DNA from 2 places in the Syntrophothermus lipocalidus DSM 12680 genome. Region 2 is predicted to be linked to the other one. Evidence: a T-box and tRNA genes for the amino acid it is inferred to sense, from the RefSeq annotation. Region 2 holds a T-box; the other holds one or more tRNA genes.

Region 1 (8,394 bases), 350 kb from region 2:
TCGTGAAGTATCTGCTTAGCAAGGGGTAACACCTTGCCTAACTCGGCTGATTCACCCCCTGCCCGTACCCGCGAGTTCAGTACTGAATTCAGGCTAATCACTCCGTCTCCAGCTATCACGCAAGCTTTCTCTACTATGCCTGAGATCATGACCATGCCTTCAGCTCTGACAGTCATTCCAGGTGCAACGCCCCCCTGAATGAAGACATCACCTGAAAATTTGATGTTACCCGTACTGAGGTCAACATCACCTTCAATTACCAGCTGAGGCAAAACTTCTACCAAACTTCCTGTCACCTTCGGCCTGCCGCTTATCGTCGCAATCAAACGATCATCGACCTGCCTGACTCCTTGTCCAACATTAAACTGAACCGGCTTGGCTACCCCGCAGGGTATCTCTTTTCCCGTTACCGTCATCCCCGGCTGCCCTTGAACTGGATCAATGATTCTGGCAATAACCTCGCCCACCTCTACCAACTCAAAGGCGGCCAGCTCTCGGAAATCAATTTTTATCTTTTTGTTCCTCTCACTGGCTGCTTTCACACGCCGCTTAAACACCAGGTCCAGATACCCGTTCTTCCCAGGTACAGCCGGCTTGCCAAAAGCCACTGCCACGCGAATTCCACTGTGCCGGAGGACTGCCTGCTCGACCTTCTCCTCATCAAGACCATATACTACCCCTTTTTCACGCAGAGCCTCCAACGCTTCAGTCACAGACAAGGGAGGCAAAGGCTCCACAAACTCGTCTACAGCAAGTTCGAGCTCAGTGACCGGTTCGGAGTCGCGAAGCCTCTTAACTATCTTCACTGGAGGATAGACAGTAAGGTAGGCACAAAAACCGTCCTTGGAGACCTCAACCTCGAACAGCTTTTGTTCCTCTGTGGCCACCACTTCGCATTCGATACTATCCCTGTCAGTCACCACTGTTCGCTTGGTACAGTTAATACCATTTACCTTGAGCCTCATCCCCGGGCAAGGAACTACAACAGGAAAGCGCCCATTGCCTGTTGGTGGAATTACGATTATGCATCCATCCTTGACACCTACCAGGCCATCATGGTCCTCGGTTACTTCTTCAGCCGCCTCAAGTATCAACCGGTTTAGCTGTCCATCGCCTTTATCTTCTCTCACACTGCCGCTCCTGGGGTCAATTAAAGTCACCTTAATAACGGCTCGAGTGCGACCAAGCCCCAAAAACCCTCGTCTGTCTTTTTTGACCACCTCAATGTTCATGTTTTCTCGGGAAACCTTCAGAGTCTCTTCCGCCTTCGCGATGGCTTCGCTGACGCTCGACCCTTCAAACCGATACGTTCTTCTCATCCCACGTCCTCCTAGGCTGGTCATTAGGCCGCTAGAAGAATTCTCGCTGCAAGCAATGCCATTTTTTCCGGACCACGACTCTCTAATTTCTTGCCAAATACGCCGTATATGTTCTTTCGAGCAGATCCTCAACGTAGTTCAATGTTTCCCTGCTTTTTATCACCCGTAATCAATAATTAATTCCATCAAATCCTCTTTGACTTAAGAGCCAAAATTAGCGAATCAAGCAGTGTCAAGACACTGCAGGTTAACGTAGGCCTGAACGATAGCTCAACCGCAATCACCAGAACGGTTTATGCCGATTTTATGCTTTCCAAAACCCTGGGTCAGGATTGTAGTACGACCTCGAAGCACAGGCATATTTTCGAGCGTCTCAATACTTGACAAACAAGTTTTTCTGAGCCAACGTTTCCTTGCTCACCTTGATCGGAGTGTCACCATCGGTCCGCTGCGTCAGATGTTCCTGTCTGATATTCACACCGTTAGCTTCCAAAGAACTTTAACACGGAATGTGTTCCAAAAAACAATTACCCGTCCACGGACCGTATTATGGACGAGGGAATTAATTAAGTGATCTCCACGGGTTTGTTCTCTCTAGGGTATACAAGAGTTTTCGGATTTTGAGCAACTTTCCTTCCAAGATTTCGAATCCGAACCACTAGAGCTTTTGGGCAATGTCGCCCAGCTATTCGGCCAGTGAACCTACTTCTTCTACGGCAGCTGATAGTGCTTCCCCGGCTGCCGCATGTTCATCGGTGCCCTTGACCATGTTGACGACAAAACTTATCAATACCTTCCAGCGAGAAATTTCACCAGCCTCTCAACCATCTGCGCGTCAGACTGAGAGCCAGAGTTCTCCTGCAACTCCTTCAACGCCTGTCTCAGACCGCTCGGTCGAGAACGATAAGGACGATAACTGACCATGGCATCCAACGCGTCGGCTACAACAACAATCTTTGCAGCCAAGGGAATCTCAGAACCAGAAATACCATAAAGATATCCTTTCCCGTCCGGACGTTCGTGGTGGTACTCGATAGCATCCAAAACCGTCTGTTTTTCAGTATCTGATATGTTTTTCATAATACAGAGAGCAATTTCCCTGCCACAACGTGGATGCTCCCGCACGATGGCCAGTTCCGCCGAAGTCAACGCCGTCTTCTTGTGTAAGGTAGTCTTGGGTATGGTGATTTTGCCCAGGTTATGTACCAGAGCTCCCAAATAAATGTACTGATTAGACACTGAGTCAAGTCCCACCAAACGTCCCAGCAAGAATGCGATTTGAGCTACTTTCTGACAGTGCAAGTAAGTGCCCGGGTCATACTGCCAAAGTATGTTCTGGCACTTGCGAATCCCAACCAGGAATCTGGCCAAAATCCCGCCAGATATCCTCACATGTGACATAGAGCCATCATTCCCTTCATCTCTCGGGTGGAATGTTGAGGCCGGTCAAAACGCAACACTTGTGTTAGTTTACATAAAGCAAGACCCGGGCAGAGATCGACGATATCCCTGACCGGGCCTGTACCAACTCTTAGATTATTGTCGTTATCGTGATCATGTAAAAAACACGCAGCATAACATGCTATTACTGCGCAAACTGACAGATCGAATACACGTTTTATGAAGCCGTTGGTTGGTTGGTTGGTTGGCTGCAAATATCATGCCAATTTATCCTTTCCCTGTTTTTTTATTTCTTCCATCCCTTGCTTACAAATACGTCTAATACTGAACCGTCTGATTCGAACTTAGTCATTACCATGAAACGACGATTCCAGAATCGAAATCTCACACTAAACTTCTTTTTTGTGCCCGGACTGCCAATTTATCCCTGCATATTCCGGCTTCAGATTCGAATCATCGCTTTCACTGCCGGAATGACATCAGAAGTCTTTCCGCAATTAATCTACATACTTGTTCCAGCTTCCGGTCTTATGACTTTAAGATACCTTCTTTTAAAACGTTTGTTCTGATTGATGCCAAGTACAACTAGGACTTCTTTCCCTTTTTCACAGTATATATTGATACATTCTGCCGATATTTGTCAAGAGAACATATACATAGGATGGCGTCAAGACACTGTAGGATGCCTTAGGCCAATAACAGGAGCGCAGCCGTAATGTCCCGAACGGTTTACGCGGGTTTTATGATTCTTGTTTCTGATAACGGACCTCTTGCCAGCTTCGTTATCGACTAGCTAAGGCAAGAGGATTGGGAACGGGTTAGTCCACAATGACGCAAATACGTTGGCTACTAAACTGTGAACCTGCGCAAGTTTTTTCTCTTTCTTCCTGTTCCCTTGACCAGTTGCCTGATGTTGTGCACCGCTAAGGCTAACAGGACCTGAGTGTGTACCTTCGTCGTACCACGTAGGGTTGCACGGCGCAGTCCTCGCGGACCCTTCATCTCCGCGAACACGGTCTCGGGCCAGTATGTGCGCTGCCTGAGGCTTGTTCTTGCACGTTCCGTCTTTAAGTGGCTCTCTGCCCGGAAAAGAAGTTCTTCGTCCGTGTACCTCTTTATCGCGGGTCGTTTAGCCTTACAATAGTGTACCGTGGTGGGGACACCCTTTGCACGCCAGACGGTGTACCTTATACACTACCGAGCCGTCAGCTTGTTCCTTTGTCTGGTAAAGCGTTTTCCCTTGGGGACAGATATAGATATCGCGTTCACTGTCATATCTGAAACCGGCTTTAATCCTTTCTCGCCTGAGATTTTTTGTCCCGTAAGCCCTGTCGGCTACTGCTTCTTCCGGCCTGCAATGGGTGACAAAGATGTGTTTGCTCAAAAGAGTGGCCAGAACCTGACTCTCTGCTACTCCTCCGGGCGTCGTTTCCACGGCGGTGACAATTCGGGCTTTTCCTCCGTCCACAGCTATATGCACCTTGTGAGCCAGAATCGGCTTCAACCAGCCCTTTCTGGTAACCAGCGATGCGTCGGGGTCGGTGCGGCTCGTCCATCTCTTGCTGGTCCGCCCCAAACCTGCTCAAGGTATTCCTCCGGTGTCGTTTGCAGTTGGTGACAGACTCCTCTTTCTACTAAGGAATCAAGGGAAGCATTGGCTTGAATGATGGTAGCGTCTATGAATACCTTTTCCCCTTGTACCAATCCTCGGTCCTAACATACTTGGACAACGTGGCGAAAGAACTGCTCATAGACCTCTCTTCCGAAGCGAACCCGGGCCTTAGATAGGATGGTATCCCATACAGATATCCGAGCAAAGCCATCTTGAAAATAACAACCGGGTCTACAGAGGGAGAACCGGTGTGACTGTAGCAGCAACGGACGTAATCGTAGATGAAAGAAAAGTCGATGACGCTGGAAATCTTCCGGGGAAGGTGGTCCTGGGGGATGCGTTCTTCAAGTGACGTGTAGTAAAACAGCTTGGGCTTGGGATACGCGACGACCCATCAAGGCGAACCACTCCATGTTCTGCTTTTTATGGTGTAATATTCTACATTAACCGCAAAAATCCTTCACTTCGGTGAGTTTGGCAACAGGTCCGTTGACAAAGACAACGCAGGAGTCCGTACTTAGCGCTTGTGAAACTCAACCATTTTCCCAACTATCGACCAAACACAAGATTTCCGCTGTGGTTAAGGTTTTTATTTCCTTTAACTCGACCAAGTCATTATCGTTCGTCCACACCGGGCAGTTCAGAGCGAGGGCCAAGGCTACAAGGTCCGCATCATCAGGATCTCGCCTTCCGATCAGTTCCAAGGCCGTCGGGACGTGCTGCAGATAAGCCTCTTTCTCCACAACTTCCAGCTCCAACAGAGAAAACACCGCTTCCATGACGTTTCTGCTCAAACTCTTCCTTTTAGCCAGGACCGGGATATATTCTCTTACTTCGCCAACCGCTCTGTCAGTCGTGACGAATTTTAACTCTTTAGCCTCAATGAATACCCTGATCGCCTTTCCGCCTATCAGCGCCGAAAGGATTACGTTAGCGTCCACGGCGATCTTTCCTGAAAGCCGCAAAGTCCTCCAGCACCTCTTTCTCTGTTATCCCTTTTTTCTCCCGCTCTCCGGCAATCCTTTCCGCTAAAGCCTTCAGGGCTGCTCGCCGAACCTCGTCTTCAAGGCTTATATCCTCCCAAGGGATAAATATTCCCGCCGGTTTGCTTCCTCGGAAAACCATTACGGCCTCTTTCTTGCGCATAAACTCACTGGTGCGGGCTTTGAAGTCCCTGACGCTTACAAATTCCATTGTAGTCACCTCCGTAGTTACATTATACTACGACTGCAGGCAGAGGTGAATTTCCAAACAGGAAGGCCTCTGATTCGGAATGGGATACATTAAGTTTCTTTCTCTTCCTCCGGCCTGATGGCTTCAGCCACCCGGAAGCGTATCAGGGTCTGGTAGGTATGTCTTTCTTTTCGGCTATTCTCTTGACGGCCTCCAGCTAGCAATCCCGGAGCCGGAGCGTAATCCGTTTAGTCTTGCGCCGTTTGGCAACCATATCGGTCAGTTATGGATCTACCTCCACCTGAACGGGCCCCATCTAGTTCCAGTGATCGCGCAAGCTGTGGGCATCCCAGAATTCAGCTTCTTCCTCTCTGATCTTGAATTCAGCCACGGCAGGTCTTTATACCATCCTAAGACCCCCTTTTTCTGGGGGATAGCCGGCCAGCAGTACCCGTCGAGAATATGTTAAACAAAAAAAGCTAAGCTATTAGCCTAGCGTTATTACTTCTTCCTGTTTAACACTTTGATTACAACCCTAGAAAGAATACTTTATATGTCGGCATTCCTGAAAGGAAGAGGTTCCGCCCTCCATTATTTTACAAATTGCCTCAAATGCCAAATTATCAAGGCTTTTCAGAAAGAAACTTGGGGTGGGCGATGGGACTCGAACCCACGACCCCCAGAGCCACAATCTGGTGCTCTAGCCGACTGAGCTACGCCCACCACGCGATCCTCTGTCAATGTGATTGGAATTTTCCTTAACTCTACCCAACGAACGCGCGTTGCACCGCCTGTAATTCGCGATGGCGTCCCTGGAGGGATTCGAACCCCCGACCTACGGATTAGAAGTCCGTTGCTCTATCCTGCTGAGCTACAGGGACCATAACGCATGGAGCGGGTGATGGGAATCGAACCCACGCAACCAGCTTGGAAGGCTGGGGCTCTACCATTGAGCTACACCCGCTTGCGCTTTCTTATTATACTGTCTTTATCCTGGTTTTGCAACGGTTTGTACTAGTTCATTGTTATCGTTCTGTGATATTGTCACCTTGTAATAGTTCAGTGAAAATGTCCCCATGAAAGAAAACAGTCACACGTATACCCGTTCCGGTATGGCTAATTAGCGAAATCGGCAGCGAACTCTTGAGTCAAAATTTACCCTTATTTCTAATTGTTGGCCGCCCCCTTCAATTCAGCAAGACAAGCGTGCATCTTTTCTATGTGTTTCTCGATTTCCGCTTTGCGTTCCACGGCATCCTGCTCTCCTTTACCCTTGATTTCCATGGCCTGTTCTATACTGGCGTTTACCGCCTGTTTGGCCCGCTCAGTCTCCTCCTTCAGAAGCGACTTCAAGGCCAAAGCCGACTGTCGCAGGCGGTTCAAGAAATCATACCGGATGCGGCCGTAATTCCGGTCTACGTCCTGGGGAATGTCCTTGGCCATTCCTTGCCAGATTATCCGGTTAAGGAGCCGGCGGGGGAGCAACCCCGAGAACGCCCTGGGCGAGATCTCAAGCATCAGCGGGTCCAGGCCCACCTTATAGTAGAACTCTGACTTCCCCGTGACGTCTACTCTGAACCTCTCCCCCGTGTAATCGATACCGAAAACCTCGCAGGCCTTGCCCAAAATTCGCGATATAATGTCGTCCAGCCTGGACAGGAAGCGGTTCTGGGCCTCTTCGAATTCCCGCGCCACCTCTTTATCCGTTTCCTGCCTCCATCTTTCAAAAACCGAGGTGAGATTGGTCAGGGCTTCTTGTTCGATAGCTTTAATAAAAAACCTGGTCTTTAAACCCTGATTCTGCTGGTACCAGTTCTCCAACATCAAAGCCAAGGTCTTTTCTAACGACGACCTGTCTTTTCCAAATTTTTTATCCAGATCCTCAAGTATTCTCTCCACCTCGCCGTCTAGGAGCACGGCCACATCCCGAGTTTCCCTGTCGACTATTCCCAAAAACTCGGTATAGCTGGCTATCTTTGCCCGCAGTTCTTCTACCGGCAATTCGAGGGCCTGCCGTTCCACCCGAAGCGAGGTCGACACCTGCAACAGGAGATTGCCCAGTTTGTTCCGCAATGCCACCTCCAGCAATCGGTCCCGGTGCGTATAAAAGTAACCCAGTACGGCTTCTTCGAGCACCGCAAAACCGCTTTCCTCCAGTTTCTGCGGGTCTTGGGCTACCTGCGCCTCCAAGGCCATAAGAGCAGATAAAGGATACACGTCGACCGACTGCCCAAGCTCCTTTTCCAACGCAACGCGGGTAAAATCCACGAGCCGCTTCACGTCATGGTCAGCATAGAAGTCAGCCTTGTTTAGAACAAAGTAGATCATAGGAACCTGCTCGCGAACATCGCGCAGGTACCTGATCTCCTCGACTGCTACCGGTGTATCGACCGAGAAGACAAATAAGGCAGCATCGATATGGGGCAGGTATCCGTAAGCCGTCTGGGTGTTATGTTCAAAAATGGAACCTACGCCGGGGGTATCGACCAGCCGGATACCCCGGCCGAGAAGCCGTGAGGGAAAGGTTATGTGGGCTATCGCTACCTGCTTTTCGTTGTTGGGATTTCTCTCTTCGGTGATGTAATCTGCCAGCTCCCCTACCGTCACTTCCCGGCGCAGGCCGTTTTCGTGGATAATTGTGACTGTCGGTTCAGCCCCGTACTCGACAACCGTTATGACCGAAGTGGCGGGGGTCACTGCCATCGGCAGCACCGGCTGCCCCAAAATCGCGTTGACGAGAGTAGACTTGCCCCGTTTCTGTTGTCCGAGGATGGCCAGGTTGAAGTAGTCTTTCTTCATTTTCTCTTTTAGAGTTTCCAGCCCGGATGCGGTAGCACTGTCGATGTATGTCCGAATGCTTTCGAGGTATTCGATTGTCTCCGATAAGAT
Region 2 (8,394 bases):
GCTGTGCTGCTAATAGGTTTCTTACCTTATTTGGAGTCCGTGTTTTCCATAACCAGTATGATAAAGCTCTTAGAGTTGTCAAATCCGAACCAACCCTTGTTGAGAAAGCTGCTGGTTGAAGCTCCCGGGACCTATCATCACAGCTTGATCGTAGGTAACTTGGCTGAAGCGGCGGCCGAGGCGGTCGGAGCCCAATCTCTCTTAGTACGAGTGGGGTCGTATTACCATGACATAGGCAAATTGAAACGCCCGTACTTCTTCATTGAGAACCAGATCGGCTTTGAGAACCCTCACGAAAAGATAGCTCCTAGCCTCAGCGCTTTGATCATAACCTCCCACATTAAAGACGGTGTAGAAATGGCCAGAGAGGCTCGCTTGCCCAAGGTTATCGTGGATTTTATTGAGCAACATCACGGAACGAGTCTGGTAAAATACTTTTACAGCCGCGCCTTGGAAGAAGACGGGATTCAAAGAGTCAACGAAGAAGCTTTTCGTTATGAAGGACCTAAGCCCCAGAGTAAAGAGGCTGCTCTTATTATGCTGGCCGATGCCGTGGAGGCCGGGGTTCGCTCACTGACTGACGCCACTCCAGGCAAAATTGAGGGAATGGTCAGAAGAATCATCAAGGACAAGTTAAACGACGGCCAGCTGGAGGAGTGCAACCTGACCTTCCGGGACCTTGCCGTTATAGCCGAGTCGTTTGGTAAGATACTGAACGGGATCTACCATGCCCGCATCGAATACCCGGACAACCTGGCTGAGCAGATTGCAGCGAAGGAGGCTCGACGTGGAAATAACGGTAATAAACCGTCAGACGAAGGTTGATTGGGATCCTGGCCTCGAGATCAAGGTGATTCAGGCCTTGCAAAGAACGGGCCAGATACACGGTTTGCCTCCGGAGACGGAAGTGAGCCTGGTGCTGGTTGACGAAGAGGAAATACGTTCATTTAATCGAGAATACAGAGGGGTAGACAGACCTACCGATGTGTTGTCCTTTGCCTTAAACGAGGGTACCTCGGACGAACCGGGTTATGAGGCTCCTGAAGAGATGGAGCCTGTGCTCGGAGACATAATCATTTCCTTGGAAACGGCTGAAGACCAAGGAAGAGATTACGGGCACGGCCTGGCTCGGGAAGTGGCGTATTTGGCGGTTCACGGGATGTTGCACCTGTTGGGGTACGATCACCAGGATGAGGAAGCGAGGACCGAGATGAGGTTGATGGAGGAGAGAGTTCTCAAAGATGTAGGGCTGGACAGGTTATGAAAAACCGGAATCTGAAGGAAAGCTTTAACTGTGCTTGGGCCGGCATTATCAGTGCATTTCTCACCCAGCGTAACATGAGGTGGCATGGTTTGGCTGCAGTAGCGGCGGTAACATTGGGTTGGGCCCTGCATATCGAGCGTTGGGAATGGGGGTTGCTCTCATTTACTATTTTTCTCGTGTTGATCGCAGAAGTGATGAACACGGCAGTAGAGAAAACGGTTGACCTATATACTGATGCCTACCATCCGGTGGCTCGAGAGGCCAAGAACATCGCAGCCGGGGCCGTACTGCTGGCTGCAGTTGCGGCAGTGGTAACAGGTATCATTATTTTTGGCCCAAGGTTCATAGATTACCTGTCTTAAGGGGGCACTACGGTTGCAGGGAGAAGCCGGCACTGAACAGCTTTGGTTAATTAATATGGCGAGGAAGGCACAAGAGCGGGCATACGCGCCATACTCCGGTTTCAGGGTGGGTGCGGCATTACAGGGCATTTCGGGTAAGGTGTACACTGGGTGTAATGTGGAAAACGCATCATACGGGTTGACTATATGCGCGGAAAGAACAGCAGTGGCCAAGGCCGTTTCCGAAGGCGAACAGCAGTTTAAAGCCCTGGCTTTGGTTGGGGACGGGCAAGGGTTTGTCTTTCCTTGCGGAGCTTGTTTGCAGGTCATGGCAGAATTTGCACCTGATCTGGTAATACTTCTGAGCGATAGAAAAGGTCACGTTGCTACGTTTTCTCTGAAGGAACTGCTCCCGCACACTTTTGCTTTAGACAACAGGGAGGAAAGTAATGGAGACTAAGTCTGGATTTGCAAGCATAGTCGGCAGGCCCAATGTGGGTAAGTCAACCTTCTTAAACACTGTCATCGGGCAAAAGGTGGCGATCGTGTCGGAAAAACCCCAAACCACCAGGAACCGGATACAGGGGATATATACCTGTGAACAGGGTCAGATAATCTTTATCGATACCCCAGGGATTCACAGGCCGCGCCACAAACTAGGCGAATACATGGTTCGCACTGCCCACGCGACGGCGAGAGAAGCAGACGTGGTGCTGTATATGGTGAGCGCCAAAGACGGCATGGAAAAGGGAGACGAGGAAATCATCGAGTTTCTGACCAAGACGAGTGCCCCCGTGTTTCTAGTGGTCAACAAGATAGACCTGGTCGACCAAGATGAGGTATCGAGGTGTATAGGGTCTTTTCATTCAAGATTCCGCTTTGCGGAGACATGGCCTATTTCAGCTATCATGGGGACCAATGTGCATGCCCTTATCAGAAAAATACTCGATTATCTTCCGGTTGGACCCTACTACTACCCTCCGGACCAAGTTACTGACCAGCCGGAGCGGTTCATAGTAGCTGAGCTTATCCGGGAAAAGGCTTTGTATTTCACCCGGGAAGAAGTGCCGCACTCGCTGGCAGTCGAAGTGGAGGAGATGAAGGAACGCAAGGGTAACACCGTTTACGTAAGAGCGGTCGTGTTTACCGAAAGGGATTCGCAAAAGGCCATCGTGATAGGGAAATCCGGGTCTATGCTGAAGAAGATTGGGGAAGCTGCCCGCCTGGATATCGAAAGTTTACTGGGGGTCAATGTATATCTTGACCTCTGGGTTAAGGTTAGAAAAGGCTGGAGAAACGCAGACGCCTACCTGCGGGGTTTTGGGTATAAGTGAGGGGAGATAAAGTGCTGACCCGTAGTGAGATGAGCCGTTATATCGATTCGACGCTGCTCAGGCCGGACGCTACGGCCGAAGAGATAAGGAGGTTGTGCGAAGAAGCTGCGCGCTACCGGTTTTTTGCGGTTTGTGTCAATCCCGGACGGCTAGAGCTGGCAGCTCGCTGTTTGGAAGCTGAAGAGGTAAAACTGTGCACGGTCGTGGGATTCCCTTTAGGGGCGAATGCGACGGTGATTAAGGTAAAAGAAGCTGAAACGGCAATGGAAGCAGGAGCTACTGAGCTCGATGCGGTAATGAATATAGGTTTATTTAAAGATGGCAATTACCGGGCGGTTGAAGAAGAAGTGCAGGGCTTGGCCCGGTTGGTACACGATAGGGGTGGCATACTCAAGATAATAATCGAAACCGGGTACCTTAATCCTGAGGAGATACGACTTGCTACTAGATTGGTGGCCGCTGGCGGGGCTGATTTCGTCAAAACCTGTACGGGATTCGGGCCCAGAGGAGTTGCAGGCGATGATATTATCTATATCCGCAGTTCTGCACCGCCTTCTTTAAAAATAAAGGCCTCGGGGGGGATAGAGAGTTACCAACAGGCTCTGGGACTGATTGAACTGGGGGCAGATCGTATCGGAACTAGTCATGCCCGTTCCATAATATCGGAATTGATGGAGATATAACTTCAGATCACGAATATCTGGAACTGAATTTTGGGAGCATAACTTGGGGAATAATACAGCCATCTTAGCGGGAAAGGGGTTGGCGATGTGGCCATGCGAAGGGCAGTGGCCTTGACTTTCTTGGCTATGATGGTTGTTTTGTTGATCGGTTTGGGGTGGGAGCTTCATGCTAGAGCCGAGGTAAGGAAAGCTAGGGGCGACTATATTGCGGCCCTTCAAAGGTTTGAACAGAAAGCAAAGACCCCCGCAGAAATGGAACGCCTGCCGTGGGCGGCGCAGTACCTGTACCTGAAGTCGAAGGTCTATCCCCAACGGCAGGAAGACCTGGATGCTGCTGACCAGGCCTTGAAGCGGGTAAAGCAATACAAGGGGAAGATACTAGAGCCAGGATTGCGTTCAAGGTTGGGGGATTACATCGGGGTTGCAAACCGGTTGCTTACCTGGACCGAGGAAATGTGGGCCAACGAGAAGGAGATTGACGCGGCCTATTTTGCGAGGGATTGGGGGAGAAGACAGGAGCTGGCGTTGGACCGATCCGCTCTAGGAGAAAAAGGGCAGGAGCTGGTGGAGGCGGAGAGGCGGAAGTGGGAGAAGACGGGGCTGTAGGAAATCAGTTGGCCCAATCCTGCGCGGGACAGGTGTGTTATAGAAGGGCTGTAAGAGGAGGCGAAGCTGTGGGAAAAAGGTTCTTTTGTGGATGATACTGGTCGCGGGGTACGCGTACTTAGCCATAAACACCGACTGGTCGTGGGTGAAGAACAAGGCGTATTATAACATACTGGGGTGCTATGGGCGGGTAGTAGCCAGTCATGCACGGCTACAAATCGTATTCAATCCGGGCTTGAGAGAAGAGGTCGTGCCGGCTCAGGTGACCGGGCTGTTAAAAAACGGTCAGCTTAGCATCCTAGGCTGGGAAGACGTGTCCAAGCCCGGCATACCACGGCCTGGCCTGACAGTCGCGGCCATAACGCCGGAAGCCAGGGCCGATAGCCTGACTTTGGTCAACGGGGTGGTACAACGCCGGGTTCAAGTGCTAGTCGAGTGTTCTAAAATGGACAAATGGCACACGACATCGGAAGGATGGGAAAGCTTAAAACAGCTAAGACGTACCTGCTTGCGGGTGGTGGTATTCGACGGGGGGCACCATCTTTCTACGATCGGTACTTGTCCCGATATTATCCTGGTCCCGGTAGTCAACGGTTATGCTGCTCATTCATACATGAAGGATGGAATAAGGGTTGAGAAGCTTAAACGGTTACTGGTTCAAACAAGGGCTCCCAGCGCCATAATAGCGGTGCCCCGCTGGGCAGTAGTAAAATCGCCTTCGTGCTTAGGAGTGCTCGCGGCAAGGGCCTACCTGCAGCTTGTCAGGGAAGGGAAACGATGCGGAGTAGAATTCTCTCGGCCTGTAACGTCGCCGGGAATGAGCAAACTAAACGGGACGGTATTTTGTTACGTGAACGGGGAATCCGCCGAAGAGTTCTCGGGCAAACTTAGGTCGCTCGGTTTGAGAGATGTAAGAAGGGTTTATATTGCTCTTAATTACAGCCGCCTTGACCCGACAAACGCCTTGTCCTATGCCGAAAGATTACAGCAGCACACGGGTAAACCAGTAATGGTGGTGAACGAGCCGGTAAACGTCGTTGACGCTGTTGTGGATGGTTTTTGGCAACCTGGACTCAGACGGTTTGGCGAAGGTTGATAGGTGACCAAGTTATTTGAGCCACTCCTACTGTACAAGCGGGAGGGGTATAGTTGATTGACAAGAGGTCTGGCGGTTGTTAAACTTAAAAGCGACAAATCGATATATGGCGATGATAAAGAGGAGTAAGGAAGATGCCCTCTGGACAGAGAACCGGTGGTGGTGGGAATCCGGTCAGGGGACTTCCTGAAGGGCGCTTTGGAGCCGCAGGAGGAAAGCCGTTGGCGAGTAAAGCCTGCATTATCACGAGAGGGCCTGTTGAGGCCAATCAGGGTGGAACCGCGGGAAAAGCCCGTCCCTGTGTAGGGGACGGGCTTTAGTTTTAGGTCTAGTCGCATCAAATCGCATATAGATAGGAGGATTGAAGGTGACTTTTCAGGAGATAATCTTAGCTCTGGAAACATTTTGGGGTAGCCAAGGCTGCATCATTCAGCAACCATATGACGTGGAAAAGGGGGCGGGGACGATGAACCCGGCTACCTTTTTGCGCGCTCTTGGGCCTGAACCTTGGAATGTGGCTTACGTAGAGCCTTCGCGCAGGCCGACTGACGGTCGGTACGGCGAGAACCCCAACCGGCTTCAACACTATTACCAGTATCAGGTGATATTGAAGCCGTCTCCCGACAATGTTATTGACCTGTATTTGGACAGTCTTCGTACTCTTGGGATTGATCCGCGCAAACATGACATCAGGCTGGTGGAAGATAACTGGGAATCCCCTACCCTTGGAGCCTGGGGCTTAGGGTGGGAGATATGGCTCGATGGGATGGAAATCACCCAGTTTACGTACTTCCAGCAGTGCGGGGGCATTGACTGCTACCCGGTTTGCGCTGAAATTACCTACGGCATAGAAAGGATTGCTATGTACATCCAGAACAAGGAGAGCGTGTTTGACATCGAGTGGGTAGACGGCATTACCTACGGGGATGTTCACCACCAGAGTGAGGTCGACTATTCTTATTACAACTTCCAGGTAGCGGACATCGAAACCTTGGTGACAATGTTCGATCTCTGCGAGAAAGAGGCTAAACGGGTACTGGAGAAGGAATTGGTACAGCCCGCCTATGACTACGTTTTGAAGTGTTCGCACCTCTTTAACCTGTTAGATGCGAGAGGAGCCATAAGCGTAACTGAACGCACCAGCTACATTGCTCGGGTCAGAAATATGGCCCGCAGCGTGGCTCTGGCTTATTTACGGCAGCGGGAAAAATTAGGGTATCCTTTACTGAAAGATCTTGAACTCAGGAAGAAGACGTTAAAGGAGGGCTAGGTATGACCAGAGATCTGGTTTTTGAAATAGGCACTGAGGAAATACCGGCAGCCTATATGCCAAATGCTATCCGGGACATGGAAGCCCTGGCCAGAGAAAAACTGTCAGGAGCCAATCTCAGTTTCGGTAGCCTGAGAACTATGGGAACACCACGGCGACTGGTACTTTACGTTTATGACCTGGCTGAGAACCAGGCAGGCTGGCTGAAGGAGGTCAGAGGCCCAAAACGAGAGCAGGCTTTCGATGCAGAGGGGCGGCCTACCTCGGCGGCTCTGGGTTTTGCCCGAGCTCAGGGAGTGACGGTCGAATCTCTCGAGGTGCGGGAAATGTCCGGAGTAGATTACGTCTTCGCGGTAAAAAAGGAGTCCGGGAAGAAAACCGTAGAAGTCTTGCCAGGGGTTTTGCGGGAAATCGTGGTTGATCTCGGCTTCCCTAAGGCAATGCGCTGGGCCTACTCCGAGTTCAGGTTCGCCCGTCCCATCCGATGGATGTTGGCTTTGTTGGGTAACGAGGTCATACCGGTTCAGATAGAAAACGTGGAAGCCAGCAATGTTACCTTTGGACACAGGTTTTTGTCTGAGCGGCCAATTACGGTCAACGAAGCAGCCAATTACTTCGAATTAATGGAGAAAGCGTTTGTCGTCGTCGATCACGAACGCAGGCGGCAAATGATATGGGAACAGATATTGAACACGGCCGAGCAGGCGGGAGGTTATCCTTATAACGACGAGGAACTACTGGAAGAGGTTAATTTTCTTCTGGAGTACCCGACCGCGTTCTACGGGAAGTTTTCGCCGGAATACCTGGTGTTGCCGACAGAGGTTTTGACCACCACGATGATCGAACACCAGCGCTACTTCCCGGTGTTTTCCGATGACGGCAAGCTCCTCCCCGGGTTTATCGGAGTTAGAAACGGCGACGAGTACAACCTGGAGGAGGTTAAAGCAGGTAATGAAAGGGTTTTGAGGGCCCGTCTGGAAGATGCTCTCTTCTTTTACAGGGAAGACACTAAACAGCCACTGGCGAGTAAAGTAGAGCTTCTTAAGAACGTGGTGTACCAAGCCAGGCTGGGTACGGTTTGGTCGAAGGTAGAGAGGCTGCAGGATATCGCGGTATTCATCGGGAAGGAAACCGGCTTAGGGCGGGAAACCACAATTCGCAGGGCGGCTTACCTGTGTAAGGCTGACCTCGAAACCAACATGGTGTACGAGTTTCCGGAACTACAAGGGATTATGGGACGGTACTATGCCCTTGCCAGCGGGGAAGACCCGGAGGTGGCAGAGGCCATTTTAGAACACTACCTTCCACGTTTTGCCGGCGATAGGTTGCCCGAGACCCCGGCCGGGATTGCGGTTAGCCTGGCAGAAAAACTGGACAACCTAGTCGGGTGTTTCTGCATAAACATCAAGCCCAGCGGTTCTCAGGACCCTTATGCTTTACGGAGACAAGCCTTGGGGTTGGTTAACATAATCCTCAAGAGGGGATTAAGGTTGGACCTTGAAAAGGCCATAAGATTCGTATATCAGGGATTTGCGCCTATAAAACCTGACCTTAGCTGTGAAGAAACTGTTGGAGAGGTTCTAGACTTTGTTCTGCAGAGACTAAGGGGAATATTGTCAGACAGCGGCATCTCGTATGATGTACTGGATGCAGTCCTGGCAGTACCTCAAGGCGACGTGCTGGAGGTCAGAAAAAGGGCTGAGGCCTTGCAGGAGTTCAAGCAGAGCGAGTACTTTGAGGACGGGATGGTGGTTTTCAATCGCTGTTACAATTTAGCCAAAAAATGGGATAACCGAGACG

The links. The T-box of region 2 lies ahead of glyQ (glycine--tRNA ligase subunit alpha). A T-box ahead of a tRNA ligase gene usually reads a tRNA of that ligase, here a tRNA-Gly.
Region 1: it has a tRNA-Gly gene. The T-box ahead of glyQ (glycine--tRNA ligase subunit alpha) is inferred to sense a tRNA for this amino acid. The anticodon was not compared.

What each region holds. Positions count from the first base shown of each region.
Region 1 covers NC_014220.1:2,044,572-2,052,965, forward strand. Annotated here, with positions in the region: gene SLIP_RS09905 (flagellar assembly protein A) at 1-1,319, opposite strand, end outside; gene SLIP_RS09910 (HD-GYP domain-containing protein) at 2,106-2,720, opposite strand; gene SLIP_RS13145 (transposase) at 3,570-3,911, opposite strand; gene SLIP_RS09915 (transposase) at 3,856-4,296, opposite strand; gene SLIP_RS13180 (transposase) at 4,397-4,630, opposite strand; gene SLIP_RS09920 (PIN domain-containing protein) at 4,866-5,273, opposite strand; gene SLIP_RS09925 (hypothetical protein) at 5,263-5,526, opposite strand; tRNA gene SLIP_RS09930 (tRNA-His) at 6,152-6,228, opposite strand; tRNA gene SLIP_RS09935 (tRNA-Arg) at 6,310-6,386, opposite strand; tRNA gene SLIP_RS09940 (tRNA-Gly) at 6,396-6,469, opposite strand; gene SLIP_RS09945 (dynamin family protein) at 6,673-8,394, opposite strand, start outside.
Region 2 covers NC_014220.1:1,696,205-1,704,598, reverse strand. Annotated here, with positions in the region: gene SLIP_RS08140 (HD family phosphohydrolase) at 1-825, shown strand, start outside; gene ybeY (rRNA maturation RNase YbeY) at 788-1,264, shown strand; gene SLIP_RS08130 (diacylglycerol kinase family protein) at 1,261-1,626, shown strand; gene cdd (cytidine deaminase) at 1,640-2,065, shown strand; gene era (GTPase Era) at 2,055-2,939, shown strand; gene deoC (deoxyribose-phosphate aldolase) at 2,951-3,622, shown strand; gene SLIP_RS08110 (hypothetical protein) at 3,710-4,228, shown strand; gene SLIP_RS08105 (hypothetical protein) at 4,320-5,324, shown strand; T-box leader at 5,428-5,627, shown strand; gene glyQ (glycine--tRNA ligase subunit alpha) at 5,692-6,594, shown strand; gene glyS (glycine--tRNA ligase subunit beta) at 6,597-8,394, shown strand, end outside.